Regions from separate parts of the Kitasatospora sp. NPDC057738 genome, predicted to be linked through region 1. Evidence: riboswitches for the same ligand, from Rfam matches in the RefSeq annotation. Region 1 holds a riboswitch; each other region holds the start of a gene.
The links. Region 1 has a riboswitch for cyclic di-AMP ahead of ACFVGO_RS16105 (transglycosylase family protein). Riboswitches for the same ligand answer to the same signal wherever they lie in the genome.
Positions count from the first base shown of each region.

Region 2: another riboswitch for cyclic di-AMP. It lies ahead of ACFVGO_RS26925 (transglycosylase family protein); the one in region 1 lies ahead of ACFVGO_RS16105 (transglycosylase family protein).
Region 3: another riboswitch for cyclic di-AMP. It lies ahead of ACFVGO_RS30145 (M23 family metallopeptidase); the one in region 1 lies ahead of ACFVGO_RS16105 (transglycosylase family protein).
Region 4: another riboswitch for cyclic di-AMP. It lies ahead of ACFVGO_RS29895 (NlpC/P60 family protein); the one in region 1 lies ahead of ACFVGO_RS16105 (transglycosylase family protein).

Region 1 is NZ_JBHVJT010000025.1:13,638-18,255, forward strand. Features, by position in the region: gene ACFVGO_RS16095 (DUF397 domain-containing protein) at 225-488, opposite strand; gene ACFVGO_RS16100 (hypothetical protein) at 1,049-2,008, shown strand; cyclic di-AMP (ydaO/yuaA leader) riboswitch at 2,462-2,632, shown strand; gene ACFVGO_RS16105 (transglycosylase family protein) at 2,619-4,013, shown strand; gene ACFVGO_RS16110 (hypothetical protein) at 4,321-4,521, shown strand.
Region 2 is NZ_JBHVJT010000055.1:15,157-19,774, reverse strand. Features, by position in the region: gene eno (phosphopyruvate hydratase) at 1-814, opposite strand, end outside; gene ACFVGO_RS26925 (transglycosylase family protein) at 1,128-2,033, opposite strand; cyclic di-AMP (ydaO/yuaA leader) riboswitch at 2,039-2,207, opposite strand; gene ACFVGO_RS26920 (cytochrome P450) at 2,429-3,853, opposite strand; gene ACFVGO_RS26915 (SDR family NAD(P)-dependent oxidoreductase) at 4,154-4,576, shown strand; gene ACFVGO_RS26910 (MazG family protein) at 4,581-4,618, opposite strand, start outside.
Region 3 is NZ_JBHVJT010000068.1:9,337-13,954, reverse strand. Features, by position in the region: gene ACFVGO_RS30160 (TetR/AcrR family transcriptional regulator) at 1-408, opposite strand, end outside; gene ACFVGO_RS30155 (alpha/beta hydrolase) at 489-1,316, opposite strand; gene ACFVGO_RS30150 (YiaA/YiaB family inner membrane protein) at 1,456-1,746, opposite strand; cyclic di-AMP (ydaO/yuaA leader) riboswitch at 1,956-2,114, shown strand; gene ACFVGO_RS30145 (M23 family metallopeptidase) at 2,127-2,975, shown strand; gene ACFVGO_RS30140 (hypothetical protein) at 3,099-3,974, opposite strand; gene ACFVGO_RS30135 (GNAT family protein) at 4,017-4,607, shown strand.
Region 4 is NZ_JBHVJT010000067.1:15,162-19,779, reverse strand. Features, by position in the region: gene ACFVGO_RS29905 (NYN domain-containing protein) at 1-556, shown strand, start outside; gene ACFVGO_RS29900 (NlpC/P60 family protein) at 755-1,792, shown strand; cyclic di-AMP (ydaO/yuaA leader) riboswitch at 2,131-2,284, shown strand; gene ACFVGO_RS29895 (NlpC/P60 family protein) at 2,295-3,431, shown strand; gene ACFVGO_RS29890 (NlpC/P60 family protein) at 3,671-4,618, shown strand, end outside.

The DNA.
Region 1 (4,618 bases):
CGCCGGGCGGCGCACGGCCGGTCGACGGAAGCCCCGGGAGGACCGCACCCCGGGCCCTTCCACCCGGCCCCGCCGAGGACTTCCGGTCCAGTGCGGACACCTCCGGAGCGGACGCGCCCGAAGCGGAGACCGCCGGTGAAGAGGCCCCCGGAAGAGACAAAGACAAAGGCCGTCGTGGTGTCGGCACCCACGACGGCCCCCCGATGATGGAGCACGGCGGTCGGTCAGACCGCCAGGTGGTCGAACTCCCCGTCCTTGGCCCCCAGCAGCAGGGCGGCGATCTCGGCCCGGGTGTAGATGAGGGCCGGGCCGTCCGGGAACCGCGAGTTGCGCATCGCCACATCGCCGCCGGGCAGGGCCGCGAACTCGACGCAGTTGCCCTGGGAGTTGCTGTGCCGGCTCTTCTGCCAGACCACCCCCTGGAGATCGGCGGCGGCCATCCCGTTGTAGGTGTCGTACGAGCCGTGCGTGTCCTGCGAGTCGTGCATAGAAATCTCCCGAAGAGCTTCCGGAGTTGTCGTCCAGCGCGGCGCCCCCGGCACCGTCGAAACGAACGGACCGGCCCCGTACCGGTCCGGCACAACGCCTCACTTGACGCGATGATAGCTGCAGTGCACGTGCATCAGCACGGGACGTTGCAGGTGCACGTGGCCTTTTGTCCGCAGCCGCGAACTCTTCACGGACCCTTCTCCTGACGGTACGTAAACGGACATAGCCGATGAATCGTCGGGCGCGCGATAACCGGCCGTGAGCGCCTCCCCGCTGAATGTTGATCTTCGAATGCCGGGAGTCGCACCCCCGTGACCCTCCGTCAAACCATCCTCATGCTGTGAGACATCTCACGCGCCCCAGGTGCAACGCCGGCCCCCTCGGGTCGCGTCGAGGCAACCACCGGCGGTCGCGCGGGGATTGGGAGCGGAATGTCCGGATTGTAGGCAAAGTGCCCGGACCGGCGCCGGAGACGCACCGGGCTCCGGACCGCGACCGCGTGAAACCCACTCGGCAGCCGACTGCAAGCCGGACGGGCAGATGTCCTACGATCTCCGGCATGAGCACCGCAGCCATCCCGGGCGCGCCACTGCCCGTCCGTACTCCAGGCTCCCGTGCGCGGGGGCGCCACCGTCGTCCCGAGCGCCCCGAGATCCCGGCCGGCGCCCCGGCCCTGGTGCTCGCCGTGCCCGCGACCGCCGGGCCCGAGTCCCGCTCGGTCGTCGAGGAGTTGCTCTCGATCGTCCGCACCGAGCAGAACGGCGTCCGGACCGCGGTCGGCTACCTGCCGGGCAACGGCGGCGAGGGCGCGGGCGGCGAGGACCGCACCGTGGCCGAGCTGCTGGCCATGGCGGCCGAGGCCGGGCTGCCGACGCCCGTCCTGGTCCCGCTGGTGCCCGGCCCGCACACCTTCCTGACCGAGCTTCACGCGCTCGCCGCCGAGTACGGCGCGCCCGTCACCGACCCGCTGGGCCCGCACCCGCTGCTGGCCGAGGCCGTGCACGTCCGGCTGTCCGAGGCCGGGCTGGCCCGGGCCGACCGCGCCCGGCTGTTCGCCATCGCGACCGCCGCGGACGGCGTGGTGCTGACCACCGTCGGCGGCGAGGACGCGGCCGCGGCGGCCGGCATCACCGGCGTGCTGCTGGCCGCCCGACTGGCCGTGCCGGTCGTCGCCGCCGCGCTCGACGTGCCCGGCTCGGTGGCCGCGGCCGTCAACCACCTCAGGGACACCGGCTCGCAGCGCCCGGCGCTGGCCCCGCTGGTGATCGGCCCGGAGGCGGACTCCGAGCTGCTCGCCACCGCCGCCGAGGAGACCGGCTGCCCGTCGGCCGCGCCGCTGGGCTCGTACCCGTCGGTCGGCCAGCTGATCGCCTCCACCTACCTGGCGGCGCTGCCCGCGCCGTCCCCGGAGGACCTGGCACGGGCCGAGGCGGAGGCGGCGGCCGCCGCCGAGGCCGAGGGGGCCCTGGAGGGCGTCCGCGGCGCCCACGCGGCCTCCCAGGGGCCCGCAGGGCGGTAGTCGACGTCGCGCGCCGGTTCGCGCGCTCCGAAGGGCCCGGAACGGCATGCGTTCCGGGCCCTTCGGTTTTGCTCCGCCCGCCCGTGGCCGTCCCGCGCGGAAGTCGGACGGCGGCGAAGTGGAATGTCCGTTCTGGCCTTTTTGAAAGGAAATAGGAAACGCGGTCGCGGGCGCTCGCACCACAGCCGCCGCATCATCCGCCGGGGCGCTCCGGCCCGCGATTCGACGCGCCGTCACACCACTTCTGAAGTGCTGCCAGTTGTGGGCTTCCACAACAGGGTTGCTTGAAAACGATCATTTACGATCATGGAGAGCGGCAATTTTGGCAGTTCCCACTAAACCGTGATGCGCATCACAGCCATTTGCAGTTTGAACTTAAGTCTGATTAACGTGCTCCCCGTTCGTGACCACACGAACCCGGTTCATCCGCGACGCCGAGTCCTGCCGTCGGATGTCCTGGCAGCGCGAAATCGCACCACGGCAGGAGCGGGGGACCCACAGGTAAGTCGCCCCGGACCGATCTCCGGAACGGTCCAGGGCTAGGGGTGAAGCCGCGCCCACAGCGCGGCCGGGCAACTCCAGCCCGAATCCGACAGCTCACCTCGCAGGCGTGGGAGAGGACCGCGTCTTCATGCTGCCCACCAACGGCACTCGTCTGTCCAGCCGCACCCGTCGCGTGATCGCCGCCCTCGGCGTCGCGGGCGTCGGCCTCACCGTCCCCTGCATCGCCTCCGGCACCGCCTCCGCCGCCACCGTCGCCACCTGGGACAAGGTCGCCCAGTGCGAGAGCGGCGGCAACTGGAGCATCAACACCGGCAACGGCTTCTACGGCGGCCTCCAGTTCACCTCCAGCACCTGGTCCGCCTTCGGCGGCACCGCCTTCGCGGCGCGCGCCGACCTGGCCACCAAGGACCAGCAGATCGCCGTCGCCGAGAAGGTCCTCGCCTCGCAGGGCCCCGGCGCCTGGCCGGTGTGCTCGGTCCAGGCCGGCCTCACCAAGGGCGGCGCCGCGGCCGCCGTCGACACCTCGGCGGGCTCCACCGCCGGCTCGACCACCGCCAAGCCCGCGCAGCCCGCGCAGAGCGCCAAGCCGGCCGCCCCGGCCGCCAAGCCCGCTCCGCAGACCCAGGCCCCGGCCGCCAAGCCCGCCGCGCCCGCCCAGGACGGCACGCAGGCCAGCACCGACTCCACCGCCTCCGGAAACCGGAGCGACTGGGTCCAGAAGCGCCAGCAGCAGGCCCAGAACGGCGACTACACCGTGGTCGAGGGCGACTGGCTGTCCGCGATCGCCGACCAGCACAAGGTGCAGGGCGGCTGGCAGCGGCTGTACGAGCTCAACCGCGGCACCCTGACCGAGGGTCCGGACAGCATCTACCCGGGCCAGCAGCTGTCCTTCGGCGGCAACGGCCAGGCCCAGGCCGGCCAGTCCGCCACCGGCAAGTCCGGCTCGGACTTCACCTGGTTCGACCGCTCGCAGAAGTCCGGCCAGTCCGCGAACGGCGGTGCCGTGAACGCCCAGCCGACCGCGCAGGCCCAGACCCCGGCCGCCAAGCCGTCCACCAAGCCGGCCGCCAAGCCCGCTCCGCAGACCCAGGCTCCGGCCCAGACCCAGACCCAGACCCAGACCCAGACTCCGGCCGCCACCGGCAGCATGGCCGCCGCGGTCTCCTTCGCCGAGTCGAAGGTCGGTCAGGCGTACGTCTACGGCGGCACCGGCAACGGTGGCTGGGACTGCTCCGGCCTGACCCAGGCCGCGCTGCGCGCCGCGGGCGTCTCCGTCCCGCGCGTCGCCGCCGACCAGGCCGCCGCCAGCACCCACGTCTCGCTGGACAGCCTCCAGCCGGGCGACCTGCTGTTCTGGTCCAACAACGGCAAGGACTCCGGCGTCTACCACGTCGCGATCTACGTCGGCAACGGCAAGTACGTCGAGGCCGCCAATCCGAGCTCGGGCGTCCGCGAGCAGAGCATCGCCAACTGGGCCCCGGACTTCGCCGGCCGGGTCTGAGAACGGCGAACAGCCGACGGACGGCGGACGACGGATAACAGCTGACAGATAACAGATTTCATCATCTGTCAGCTGTCGTCCGAACGTTGACCGCCCACGCCCCCGGGGAGAGTCTGGTCGCTCCTCCCCGGGGGTTCCGGCATGCCTCCGGCCGTACCTCGTGGCAAATCCCCGCGGTGAAGCTCCGTGCTGAATCCCCACGGCGAATCCCCATGGCGAAGCCCCTGCTGAATCCCCACGACGAATCCCCGTGGTGAATCCCCGCCCCAACGGGCATGCTGCTGCTCTGCACCCGAGGAGGAGTCACATGGCCCAGGTCACCGTCACCCTCGACGCGAACCTCGCGATCGACGCGATGTTGCTCTCCGGCACCAAGAACCCGCAGGACGCCGTCGAACTGGTCCTGCGCGACTACCTGGCCCGCGGCCGCCGTACCGAGACCCGTACCGGCGAGGCGGCCGACGGGCACCGACCGACCGTCGACCGCCCCACCGCCCAGGAGGGCTGACCGCCCGACGGGCCGGGCGGCCGACCGCACGCACGCACGCCGAAGGGCCCCGGGGAGCAACCGCCCTCCGGGGCCCTTCCGTCGGCCGTGACGGCCG
Region 2 (4,618 bases), on a different contig from region 1:
CGGCGTAGTACTCGATGAGCTCGGCGGCGGTGAGGTCCTTGCCCTCGAACTGGTAGGCGCCGTCCTCGTAGAACTCGGAGGAGGCGACGTCCAGGGCCAGCGCGACGTCACGGCCGGGCACGTAGCCGGCCTTCTCGATGGCCTCGACGATGAGGTCCAGGGCCTCGCGGTTGGAGTCCAGGTTCGGGGCGAAGCCGCCCTCGTCGCCCAGGCCGGTGGACAGGCCGCGCTCCTTCAGCACGCCCTTGAGCGTGTGGTAGACCTCGACGCCCCAGCGGACGGCCTCGGAGAAGGACTCCGCGCCGATCGGGGCGATCATGAACTCCTGGATGTCGACGTTGGAGTCCGCGTGCGACCCACCGTTGAGGATGTTCATCATCGGGACCGGCAGGACGTGCGCGTTCGGGCCGCCCAGGTAGCGGAACAGCGGCAGGTCGCTGGCCTCGGAGGCGGCGTGCGCGACGGCCAGCGAGACGCCCAGGATGGCGTTGGCGCCGAGCGAGGACTTGTCCGGGGTGGCGTCCAGGTCCAGCATGGCCTGGTCGATCAGGCGCTGCTCGGTGGCGTCGTAGCCGACCAGCTCCGGGCCGATCTGCTCGATGACGGCCAGGACGGCCTTCTCGACGCCCTTGCCGAAGTAGCGGTTCTTGTCACCGTCACGCAGCTCCAGCGCCTCGAAGGCACCGGTGGAAGCACCCGACGGGACAGCGGCACGACCCGTGCTGCCGTCGTCGAGGCCGACCTCGACCTCGACCGTGGGGTTGCCGCGGGAGTCGAGGATCTCACGGGCTACGACGACATCGATGGACGGCACGAGGCATCTCCTTGCGGAAGCAGGGTCCGGTCTGACGGTGGTGCTGTCAGCAGGACGATTGCGGAGTCGTTACGACCAGAGCCTAACCGCCCGGGCTCCCGGGGCCACGTCCGCCTCGGTCCCGTCTCAGCGTGTGGCCCCACTACCCACCGGTAGTTCACCTGCTTGTCCCAGCTTGTCCCACCGGAGCGGTCGAATGCGGACGAAGGGGACCGGTAGGACCGGTCCCCTTCGGACGGCGGGGTGAGGCGGCGTCGGCACCGGGCGCGGCGGGCGGGCCGGCGGCGGGCGGGCAGGCGTCGAGCGGGCCGGCTCAGCCGAGGTGCAGCACCTGGCCGGGCATGATCAGGTTCGGGTCGCCGCCGACCGTGCCGTGGTTCTGCTCGTACAGCGCGTGCCAGCCTCCGGACACGCCCTGGGCGGCGGCGATGGTCGACAGGGTGTCACCGGCGCGGACGGTGTAGTCGTGGCCGGTGGCCTGCGGGGCCGACTGCGCGGCCTGCGGGGCGTACTGCGGCTGGGCGGCGGCCTGGCCGGCGTACTGCTGGTAGACGCTCTGGTGGCTGGTCCAGTACCAGGCGCCGTTGCTCTGGTACCAGTACACCTTGGCGTCGGCGTCCCAGCCGGCCTTGCCGGAGAAGCCCGGGGTCTGCGGCTGCGCCTGCTGCTGCGGGGCGGCCTGCTGGACCGGCTGCGCGGCGGGCTTCGAGGCCTGCTTCTGGGCGGCGGGCTGCTGCGCGACCGGCTTCTCGGCCGGCTTGGCGGCGGGCTTCGGGGTCTGCTGCTTGGGCGCGGACTGCGGCTTGGCGTCCGAGGAGGTGTCGACCGCGGCCGGGGCGCCGCCCTTGGTCAGACCGGCCTTCTGGGAGCAGACCGGCCAGGCACCCGGGCCCTGCGAGGCCAGCACCTTCTCGGCGACCGAGATCTGCTGGGCCTTGCTGGCCTGGTTGGCCTGCGGCGCGTAGGCGGTGCCGCCGTACGCCTTCCAGGTGCTGGAGGTGAACTGGAGGCCGCCGTAGAAGCCGTTGCCGGTGTTGATGCTCCAGTTGCCACCGGCCTCGCACTGGGCGACGGCGTCCCAGGTGGAGGCGGGGGCTGCGGAGGCGCCGGTGGCGGTGAGGAGCGGCATCGCGAGTCCGACGCCGGCCACACCGGCGACGGCGATGGCCTTCTCGGCCTGGGTGCGACGACGGTGACGGCCAGTTCCAACGAACAGCATGAAGAGGTCCCTCTCCGCACGCCTGCGAGGTGAGCTGTCGGGTTCGGACCGGGAGGTGGCCCGGCCGCCGTATGCGGAAACGATTCCGCTCGGGCGGCTTCACCCCAAGCCGTGGGGAGACGGCAACAAACCTGGTTCCCCCGCCCCTGCCCAGGGTTCTGGTCGGTTTCCCGTGACGCGGCGGGCAGGACTCGGCGTTCCGCGTACGAGGTCCGCAGCTGCGAACTCCAGGGAGAGTAGACAGATCATCAGACCAATCACAAGCTCATATCGTCGATATCACACAATAATTACGGCGCGTGTTCGATCGCCTACCAACGGCGGTGTTATGTCCGGATTGATGGGTGTTCACACCCCCGTCGGCAGGTGGTTCGCGACGTCCCGTCAGGGCGATCTCAGCACGTCGGAGGCGTGGCGGGAGCGTGCGGAGAGGCCTGCGGAGAGGCCTGCGAAGGAGCGTGCGGAGAGGCCTGCGGAGAGGCCTGCGAAGGAGCGTGCGGAGGGGTCTGCGGAGAGGCGTGCGGGGAACGGCGCTCCGGACTGAATTCCACCGGGAGTTCGCGCAGCCCACGCATGATCAGACCACCGCGCCACCGCAGGTCGTCCGCGTTTTCCGCGAGCCGGAGATCGGGCAGCCGGGAAAGCAGCGTGGTCAGCGCGGCACGACCCTCCAAGCGGGCGAGCGGAGCGCCGATGCAGTAGTGGATGCCGTGCCCGAAGCCCAGGTGGGGGTTGTCCGTCCGGGCCAGGTCCAGGGTGTTCTCGGCCGCGAACCGGGCCGGGTCGCGGTCCGCCGCGGCGAGCACCACCAGCACCGGGTCGCCGACCGGGATGTCCACCCCGCCGATGGTCAGCGGACGGGTCGCGAACCGCCAGGTCGCCATCTCCACCGGCCCGTCGTATCGCAGGAGTTCCTCGATCCCGGTCTCCAGCAGCGCGCTCTCCCCGCGGGCCACCGACTCCTGCAGCAACCGGCGCTGCTCCGGATTGCGCAGCAGGGCGTACGTGCCGTTGCCGATCAGGTTCACGGTGGTCTCGAAACCCGCGAACAGGAGGATGAAGGCCATCGCCGCGGCCTCGTTCTCGGTCAGGTGCTCACCGTGGTCACTGGCCCGGATCAGGCCCGAGATCAGGTCGTCCCCGAGGTCCGCTCGCTTGCGGTGGATCAGCTCCAGCAGGTACGCCCGCATCCGCTTCACCGCCCGCCCCACGCCGCCGCGCTGCCCGCCGCCGTGGCCCGGCTTCGTGTGGCGCACCATCATCCCGGCCCAGTCCCGGAAGTCGTCCTGGTCCTCGGCCGGCACGCCCAGCAGGTCGCAGATCGCGTAGATGGGGAGCGGGAAGGCGAACTCGTGGATCAGGTCCGCCGAACCGCGCTGCGCGAAGCCGTCGATCAGCCGGTCGGTGAGCTGCTGCACCCGCGGCTCGAACTCCGCCACCCGGCGCGGGGTGAACGCCTTCGACACCAGCCTGCGCAGCCGGGTGTGGTCCGGCGGGTCGATGTTCAGCAGGTGGGTCATCAGGTCCGCCTGCCGCTCCCCCGGGATGCCCACCCGGCCGGTGCGGTGCGCCTGCTCGCTGTGGTGCGCCGGGTTCTTCGACAGCCGGCTGTCCGCGAGCGCCTGCCGGGCGTCCGCGTACCGGGTCACCAGCCAGGCCTCCACCCCGCTCGGCAGCGTGGTGCGGTGCACCGGGGCGTGCTCGCGCAGCCAGGCGTAGGCGGGGTACGGGTCGGAGGCGAACTCCCAGGTGAACAGCTGCGGGGCGGTGGCGTCGGACGGCGTGGCGGCGGGCCGGGCGGAGTCGGGCTGAGCTGGCATGGACCGACCGTATCCGGTGCGACGGGCACGCCCCGCTCCGGCGGGCCGCCGCTCCTCCCGCCGACGGTCCGCGGCCGTCCTGCCGATGTTCCGTGGACGGCCCATGGACGGTTCATGGACGGCCCGTTGACTGTCCGCGGACGGTCAATGGACAGCTCTTGGCCGACTCTTGGCCGCGGTGCGGGCGTGAGCCTGGTCACCTGCGGGGTAATCCCTGTTGCGGAGGGTCAGGACGTGCCTACGATCCTCCGCAGTACGCGTGGGCGCCGGTGCGGTGTCGTCCACAGGGAGGAGCAGGCCATGCGGGTCAGCGGGTCAGTCGTCGTCATCGCGGTCCTCGACGGCGGTTCGGGCGCGGGACTCGCCCGCCGGTTCGCCGCCGCCGGCGCCTCCGGAATGCTCATCGCCGACCAGTACGCCGGCATCGCCGAGGACCTCGCCACCGAACTCGACCGGCCGGGCTGCCCCGTCGTCGGCGTCTGCGGCGACATCCGCCGCCCCAGCGACGTCGCCGCCCTCGTCGACACCGCCGAGAAGCACCTCGGACCGATCGACCTGTTCGCCGTGGCCGGCCCGGACGGCGAGCGGATCATCTCGCTGGCCGAGCTGCCCGACCACCTCGACCTGGAACGGCTCGCCGAACTCGTCGTCCTCGTCGGCGAGGCCATCGGCGAACTCGTCCCGCCGCAGCGGTGCCAGGAGCACACCGCCACGGCGGCCTGAGCGCCTACTTCCCGTCGGGCTCCCCGGCCGAGTCCCCGTCGG
Region 3 (4,618 bases), on a different contig from region 1:
ACCTTCGAGGCCGTACTCCCGCAGGACGGCGATGATCACGCCGACGAGCCGGGCGCCCGCGCGGGCCAGGTCGTCGTCGGGCTGCGGGGCCTGGGGGAGGGCGTTGTAGCGGTGCGGGTGCGCGGTGGCGTACGCGTGGTAGGCACGCAGCACGGCGGCGACGGCGTCGTCCCCGCTGCGCCCGACGGCCGCCTCGGCCAGCCGGTCGGCCAGGTCCCCGGTGACCCGTACGGCGATCAGCAGCCGCAGTTCGGCGAGGCCGCCGCTGACGTGCTTGTACAGCGAGGGGGTGGCGACCCCGGCCCGGGCGGCGACGGAGGCCAGCGTGAGGGCCTCGGCGCCCTGCTCGTCGATGAGGGCGAGGGCGTGGTCGACGACCTGGTCGGGGGTCAGTCCTACGCGGGGCATGGGTTCGGGCTCTCCGTACGGATGACGTCGGGTGGATCGGGCGGGGTCGGGCAGGAACGGGCGGCGGGGCCGGGCGGGGCTCAGCCGAGCTCGGCGAGGAACGGCAGCAGGGCGTAGGCGGTGGCCGCCGGGTTGTCGGCCATCGGGTAGTGCCCAGACCCCTCGATCATCACCTTGCGCGCGCCGAGCGCGGCGGCCTGCCGGTCGGCGACGAGCTCCGGCTTCGGGAAGTCGGGGTCCTTGCTGCCCATGACCACCAGCGCCGGGCACCGCACCGCGGCCGTCCAGCCGACCGGCGCCGAGTCGCCGTGGACGTACCCGCGGGTGGCGGTCTTGCGCCCCGGGGTGCGCAGCGCGGCGACCAGTCCGTCCACGTACGCGTCGAAGTCGGCGGGCTTGGCGCCCGGGAAGGCCATCCGGCGCAGGTAGAAGCCCCAGGAGGCCGGCCAGTGGACGAGGGCGGCGCCCATCAGGCCCATGACGCCGCGCATCAGGGCGCCCGGCGGCGGGTTCTCGACGAAGGCGTTGAGCAGGACGATCCCGGCGACCCGCTCGGGCGCGTCCCCGGCGGCCCTGACGACGGTCGCCCCGGTGTAGGAGTTCCCGGCGAGGACGGCGCGCTCGATGCCGAGGTGGTCGAGCAGGGCGAGGACGTCGCCGGCGATCGCGGCCGGGCCGTAGTCGTCCCACTCGACGGAGGACTCGCCGAAGCCCCGCAGGTCCACGGTGACGACGCGGTGGCCGGCGGCGACGAGCAGCGGGCGCAGGTGCCGGTAGGCGGCCCGGCTGTCGAGCATGCCCGGGAGCAGGACGACGGGGGTGCCGTCGCCCCGCCGGGTGTCGTCGAAGGCGATCCGGCCGCCGGGAACGGTCAGGTACTGGGTGCTCGGGGTGATGGTGCCGTTCATGGGGTCCTCCTCGGGCCGCCGGTGCGGGACATCGGCGTGCGGGCCGATAGCCATAAAGCTAAGGCTAATAGCCTTAGCCGTCAAGCGAACGGCCGGGTGAGGGGTGGAGCGGGAGGAGCGGGAGGAGAGGAAGGAGCGATCAGACTCCCTCCACCTTGAACGGGTCGTGCTCGCTGAGCAGCTTCTCCAGCCTGGCCTGGTCCACCCGGGTGACCATCTCGTTGGACTCCTGCCGGTCCCGGATCACCTTCGCCAGGGTGAACGCCGAGGTGACGGTGTAGAGGAGGCCGATCCCGAGGAAGGCCCTGGTCCATCCGCCGACCGGCAGGTAGGCGATCCCGACGGCGAGGGCGACGCCCGACAGGGCGAAGGAGAGGACGGCCTGGATGTGGTACGCGGCCGTGGTGCGGGTCTGCATCGATGTGCTCATGGCGCCAGGATGTGGCCGCCCGGCCGGGGCGCACATGAGTAGGAGTACTCAGATGGGGCCGTGCGCGAGGGGGGTGTTCGCCGGTGTCGTTCGTTGACGTCCGATCACTTTGCCCTAGGCTGCTCCGAACGGATGGCTTGGAATCAGAGCCTCCTAGGATTAACGTTTGATAACGCAGCGCGGTTGTCAACGCCGTACCCAGACGGCACCGTGCGCCGTCGCCTAATCCCGCCGACCCGCCTCCGGGCAGGTCAGGGAGCCGGGGAACCATGTTCCTTGGGGTGAATCGGCGGGGCTCCGGCCCAGCCGTAGGAGACCTTCCTGCTCCGAACCCGTCAGCTAACCCGGTAGGCGCGAAGGAAGGAAAGGAGCGCGCCTCCGTGGCGTCGACGCACACCCCGGCACACCCGGCCGGCTTCGCAGCCGGTACCCAGCTCCTCGACCACCCCGGCACGGACGGCCCCGAGGCCTTCGGCCCGGAGGACTTCCCCGCGGAGGTCGAGACCAACCGCCACCGGATGCCGCGTCAGACCCGCGGAGCCTCCCCACTGCTCGGCGTCACCGCCGTCGCCGCCACCCTGGGCGCCACCGGCTTCGCCTCGGCGACCCCGGCCGCCGCCCCCGCCGTCGAGGCCCCGGACGAGACCCCGGTCGCCCTCTCCGCCGACCCCGGCCTCGCGCTCGCCGCCCGCATCCAGCACCAGGCCGACAGCCAGCGCACCGCCGCCGAGGAGACTGCCCGGCTCCAGGCCGCGCAGGAGGCGGAGGCCAAGGCCGTCGCCAAGGAGGCCGAGGCCAAGCGCGCCGCCGAGGAGGCCGAGCGGGTCAAGGCCGCCGCCCTCACCCTCCCGGTGAAGGACTACCGGCTCTCCGCCCACTACGGCCAGAGCGCCCGCTACTGGGCCAACCTGCACACCGGCCTGGACTTCGCCGCCGACACCGGCACCCCGGTCTACGCGCTCGGCCAGGGCACCATCACCTCGGCCGGCTGGGCCGGCTCGTACGGCTACCGGATCGTCGAGACCCTGCCCGACGGCACCGAGATCTGGTACTGCCACCTCTCCTCGATCACCAAGGGCTCCGGCAAGGTCGCCCCCGGCCAGCAGATCGGCAAGGTCGGCGCGACCGGCAACGTCACCGGGCCGCACCTGCACATGGAGGTCCGCCCCGGCGGCGGCGCCCCGGTCGACCCGGAGCCCTGGCTCCAGCAGCGCGGCCTCAACCCCTGACCCGCGCGAGAAACCCGACGCACCCGCGAGAGGTCCGCGCACCCGCGCGAGAGAACCCGACGCGCACGCGAGAAGGCCCCGGCCCGGAGCAGCCGCTCCGGGCTGGGGCCTTCGTGCGAGGTCTCACTCCTCGGCGGGCAGCTGCGCCAGGTACGCCTCGATCTCCTCCTGGCCCGGCTCCGGCGCCAGCTCCGGGAACTCCGTCACCAGCAGCCGGGGCAGTCCCGGCACCGTCCACCCGCCGAACAGGTCGAGCGCAGCGTCGACCGCCGCCTCCTCGAACTGCCCGAAGTCCCCGGCCAGTTCGTCCGGCATCGGCCGCCCCTGCGCGGTCAGCTCGGCCAGGTTGCGGTAGCTGCGCCGCATCAGGCCCTGCTCCAGCAGCCGCCGGGCGCCGTCGGTGGCCATGCCGACCGACAGCACCCGGCCCGGGCCCCAGCCCTGTTCGTCCGGCTCGTCCAGCCAGCCGGCCGGCACCAGCGCCTCGTACGCGGCCAGCCGGTCCTCCTCCGCGAGCTCCGCGAAGCCGGCCAGCCAGTCCCGCACCGCCGCCCCGTCCGTGACGTCCACCCCGTACGCGTGCAGCAGCACCGCGTACAGCCGGGGCCAGGTCACCAGGTCGGCGCGGCGCAGCAGCCCGGCCGCGACCTCGCCCTGCCACTCGGCCTCCTCGTGCAGCCGCTCCTGGCGCTTGGCGTTCAGCCGCCGGGCCGCCCGCTGGTGGTCGATCAGCAGCCGGACGGCGTCGCCGTAGGCGAGCGGGTCCTCCTCGGGTGCGGGTTGGACGTACAGGTGGAGCCGCTCGTACAGCAGGTGCTCCACCGCGTCGGAGGTCAGTTCCGGCCAGCCGTCGTGCATCCTGCCGTCGCCCAGCTCCAGCAGCGCCAGCACCGCGCGCAGCGGCGCCTCGGCCACCGGCGCGCGGTCCTGCCCGGCCGCCCAGGCGAGCAGGTCGGCGGCCTTGGTGCGGGGGGCGAGCCGCAGGTCTTCGTCGTTCATAGTCCGAACGGTAGCCGCCGGGCGGGGATAGGGTCGGCAGCCATGGTCCCCGTACGACTCACCGGCCCGCGACTGGCCGTCCGCGAGTACCACCTCACCGAGGGCGACGTGGACGCGCTGCACGCGCTGTTCGGCGACCCGGAGGTCACCCGCCACCTGCCCTTCGGGCCGAGCGGCCGGGAGGACTGCGCCGACCAGATCGAGCTCTACCTGGAGGAGGCGATGGCCGAGGAGCGGGACACCTACCGGCTCGCCGTCACCAGGCTCGCCGACGCCGAGGAGCCGGCGGACGCGACGCCGATCGGGCAGGCCTCGCTCACCCTGGACGGGCACCGCGCCGCTCAGCTCGGGTGCGTGCTGGCCCGCGGGTCCTGGGGCCGCGGCTACGCGGGCGAGACCGTCGGCCTGCTCTGCGACTTCGCCTTCGGCGCCCTGGACCTGCACCGGCTGGCCGCCCGGGTCGCCGTGGACAACGCCGCCTCCGTGAAGGTGCTCACCGGGCTGGGCTTCCGGCTGGAGGGCCGGCTGCGGCACGACGCGTTCAAGGACGGCGTCTGGTCCGACTCGTACCTCTACGCGCTGCTCGCCGACGAGTGGCCGGGGGCGGGCACGCGGGGGCGGACGACCGGCTGACCGCCCGGGCC
Region 4 (4,618 bases), on a different contig from region 1:
CACCGTGCTGCAGTCGGCCCAGGGGCTCCAGCGGGAGCTGGCGCTGCCGGTCTCCCAGATCCGCCCGGCGGACCTGGTGGAGGCGGTGGTGCCGGGGGCGGCCTCGCCCCACGACGTGGCCCGGCGCGGGCTGGCCGAGGACGATCCGGCGCTGCTGGACCAGCTGCTGGCGATCCCCCAGGTGCACCTGGTGGTGGACGGCTACAACGTGACCAAGACCGGTTATCCGACGCTGCCGCTGGAGCAGCAGCGGATCCGGCTGCTGGGCGGGCTGGCGATGCTGGCGCAGCGCACCCAGGCGGAGGTCACCTGCGTGTTCGACGGGCAGGACCTGGACGTCCCGGTGATCATGGCGCCGCCGCGCGGGGTCCGGGTGCGGTTCAGCCGGACCGGGGAGACGGCCGACGAGCTGATCCGCCGTCTGGTGCGGGCCGAGCCGCAGGGCCGTCCGGTGGTGGTGGTGTCCACCGACCGGGAGGTCGCGGACGGCGTGCGGAAGGCGGGCGCGCGCCCCGTGGCCTCGGTGCTGCTGCTGAACCGGCTGGCGCGCCCCTGACCCCGAGCGGCCGTGCGATGCCTGGTCAGGAGTGGTTCCGGGATGGTGTGCGGGTCCCGTGTCGTCAGTGTGCGGACCGGAGTTCACACCTTCGGGGGAGTGGCAAAACGGATAGATCTTCACTAGGGTCTGGCGTCAAACCTATTTTCCGGAATCTCATCCCATCAGGTGAGTCCGTTGGAAGAAGGAGCAGGACCCTTGGCCTCCCACCGCCGTCCCAAGCAGCCGAGCCGCGCGCGGATCTCCGTGCTCACCGCTGCTGCTGCGACCGCGGTCGCCCTCTCCGCCCAGGTGGCCGCGCACGCCGCGCCGCAGCCGAACAAAACGGACGTCAAGGCGCAGATCGACCAGCTCCAGGAGGAGCAGGAGCAGGCGGCGGAGAAGTACAACGGCGCCAAGGAGCGGGCCGACCAGCTGCGCAAGCAGGCCGACCAGCTGCAGGACCAGGTGGCCCGCAGCCAGGAGCAGATGACCCAGCTCCAGGGCGGCCTCGCCGAGGTGGCGGGCGAGCAGTACCGCACCGGCGGCATCGACCCGTCCGTCCAGCTGATGCTCACCTCCGACCCGTCCGGCTACCTGGAGAAGGCCTCCACCGTCCAGCAGGCCAGCAGCAGCCAGGCCGAGGCGCTCAAGGGGCTGCTGGACCAGCAGCGCCGGCTGGACCAGGAGAAGGTCGAGGCCTCCGCCGTGCTCGCCTCGCTGGACACCACCACCAAGGACCTGAACCAGGCCAAGGCGGACGTCAACACCAAGCTGAAGGCCGCCCAGGACCTGCTGAACTCGCTGAGCGCCACCGACCGCGCCGCGCTGAAGGCCCAGCAGGCGCAGGACGACCGCGCCTCGCGCGGCAGCGACCGGGTCGACCTCAGCAGCCTGCCGCCGGCCAGCGGCTACGCGGCCGTGGCGATGGCCAAGGCGATGAGCAAGCAGGGCTCGCCGTACGTGTGGGGCGCCACCGGCTCGACCACCTTCGACTGCTCGGGCCTGATGGTCTGGGCGTACGGGCAGGCGGGCGTCTCGCTGCCGCGCACCTCGCAGGAGCAGGGCCACTACGGCACCCGGGTGCCCTCGCTGGACCAGGCCCAGCCGGGCGACCTGGTGGTCTACGGCAACGACATGCACCACGTCGGGATGTACATCGGCAACGGCATGGTGGTCCACGCGCCGCACACCGGTGACGTGGTGAAGGTGATGAAGGCCGACGCGATGTCGATCAACACCATCCGCCGGGTCTGACGGCCCGACACGCCCGCGGGGCCCTTCCGGGGGCTGTGAAAAGCGCCACCCCTCGTTCGGGGGTGGCGTTCGGCTTTCCGTCCCTTCGCGACCACATGCTGAGAACTGATCAGCCATCTGTGTGCCAGTGGTCACCATCGGTCATTTTCACAGAAGAACTTGGGAAATCTTTGGTCTTTTTTCTGACAAGGATTTGAACCGATCACGGTTCAGTTACTAGGGTCGTGCCCTGAACCACCGCACTGTCGATCGCCCAGCCAGGGTGGCGGCGGTGGTTACCGTCGAGTTCGTGAGGCAGCGGGGCAGGTCGAAGCGACTGCCCGACAGGGGAGCCCAGTGTTTTGGGGGCGCTGCGGAGCGGAGCCGGGGAACCACGTTCCTCCGGGGTGAATCGACGCCAGGTCGGCCGATGGAACGGCCGTGAGGCGTCGTAGGGCATGCTTCCGGCCCGAACCCGTCAGCTCACCCGGTAGGCGGACGTAGGAAGAAGGAGTCCGCCTTCGTGGCGTCCCATCGTCGTCCCAAGCCCGCAGGCCGCGCCCGGGTCTCGATCCTGACCGGTGTCGCCGCGGCAGCCGTCGTCCTCTCCGCGCAAGGCGCCCACGCCGACCCGCAGCCGACCAAGGAACAGGTCAAGGGGCAGGTCGACCAGCTCAACGAGCAGGCCGAGATCGCGACCGAGAACTACAACGCGGCCCAGGCCAAGCAGCAGGAGCTGGAGAAGCAGGTCTCCGGCATGCAGGACCAGGTGGCCCGTCAGCAGGCCCAGGTCACCGAGCTCCAGGGCGGCCTGGCCGAGATCGCCGGCGAGCAGTACCGCAACGGGGGCATATCCCCGACCGTCCAGCTGATGTTCTCCTCCAGCCCGGACACCTTCCTCAGCCAGGCCGACGCGCTGAACCAGGCCGGCAGCACCCAGAAGGGTCAGCTGAAGGAGCTCCAGGAGCAGCAGCGCAAGCTCGACCAGGACCGCAACGAGGCCCAGGGCAAGCTCGCCGAGCTGGAGTCGACCACCCAGCAGCTGAAGGCCTCCAAGGAGGAGGTCCAGGGCAAGCTGAAGGCGGCCCAGGACCTGCTCAACACGCTGACCGAGCAGGAGCGCCAGGCGCTGCGCCAGGCCGAGGAGAAGGCCGCGGCCGACGCCAAGGCCAAGGCCGACGCCGCCCAGGCCCAGCAGCAGCAGGCCGACCGCGCCTCCCGCGACAACAGCCGCGGCGACCTCGCGGCCGGCTCGACCGCCTCGGCCGGCTCGACCGCCTCCTCCCCGGTGAAGGTGGCCCCGGGCAGCTCGCGCGGCGCCGCCGCGCTCTCGGCCGCCGCCTCCAAGATCGGCAGCCCGTACGTCTGGGGCGCCACCGGCCCGGGCTCCTTCGACTGCTCCGGCCTGATGGTCTGGGCGTTCAACCAGGCGGGCGTGTCGCTGCCGCGCACCTCGCAGGCGCAGGCCTCGGCCGGCACCCGGATCGGCTCGGACATCTCCCAGGCCCAGCCCGGCGACCTGCTGATCTTCTACACCGACGCCCACCACGTCGGCATCTACGCGGGCAACGGCCAGGTGCTGCACGCGCCCAAGCCGGGCGCGTCGGTGCGCTACGAGGCCGTCACCAACATGCCGCTGGCCTCCATCGTGCGGGTCTGATCACCGCTCGGACGTTTCCAGGCCCGGCCTCCCCCAGGGGAGGCCGGGCCTGCGGTTTTTCCTGCGGCTTTTCCCGAGGGCCGATCAAATGTCCGACAACAGCCTGAATATTCGGGTTGGCAGGGGTTTGGACTCGCTTGCCCTGACTCGCTAACGTCTGCCACCGGACTCCCGCTCGACGGCCGCCCGTCCCGGTGCGGCGGCGGGAGCCGCGCCGCAGGATTGGAGCCGCTGCCGCCATGCCCGTGCACCGCCGTTCCCAACTGCTCGCCCGGGCGCTGGTGCTGACCGCGGCCGCCGCCACCGCCCTGGGTGTGGCTGCCGGAGGCAGCGCCCAGGCCGCCCCCGGCAGCCCCGACCCGGGCGACCGCCAGGACGTCAAGACGCAGGTGGAACAGCTGTACGACGAGGCCGAGCAGGCGTCCGAGAAGGCCAACGCGGCGCAGGAGGCCCAGCGGCGGCTCCAGGGCGAGACCACGATCCTCCAGGGCGAGATCGCCGTGGCCCAGGACCAGCTCAACGGGCTGCGGGGCGACCTCGCGACGGTGGCCGGGGCCGAGTACCGCGGCGGCGGGATGACCCAGACCGCCCAGCTCATCCTCTCGCCCGACCCGGAGGGCTACCTGTCCCGCGCCCGCGCCCTGGGCCAGGCCGCCGCGCGCCAGCAGGAGACCCTGCACGAGCTGGTCGCCCGGCAGCGCCGGCTCGACCAGCGCCGGACCGAGGCGGCCGGCAAGCTCGACGAGCTGGACCGGACCCGCCGCTCGCTCGCCGACAGCAAGCAGCAGATCCAGCAGCGGCTGGCCAGGGCGCAGAAGCTGCTGAACGGTCTGGGCGCCGCCGAGCGGGCCCGGCTGACGGTCCAGGACGCCCGGGACGCCGAGCAGCGCGCCACCCGGGGCACCGACCGGCTGGACCTCGGCACCGCCCCGCCCGCCTCCGAGCGCGGGGCCGCCGCGCTGGCCGCCGCGGTGCGGATGATCGGCTCCCCGTACGTCTACGGGGCCACCGGCCCGCACGCGTTCGACTGCTCCGGTCTGATGTACTACAGCTGGCGGCAGGCCGGAGTGACCCTGCCGCGCACCTCGCAGGCCCAGGCGTACGCCGGGCAGCGGGTCAGCCTGTCCGAAGCGCGACCGGGAGACCTGGTGATCTTCTACCGGGACATGCACCACGTCGGCATGTAC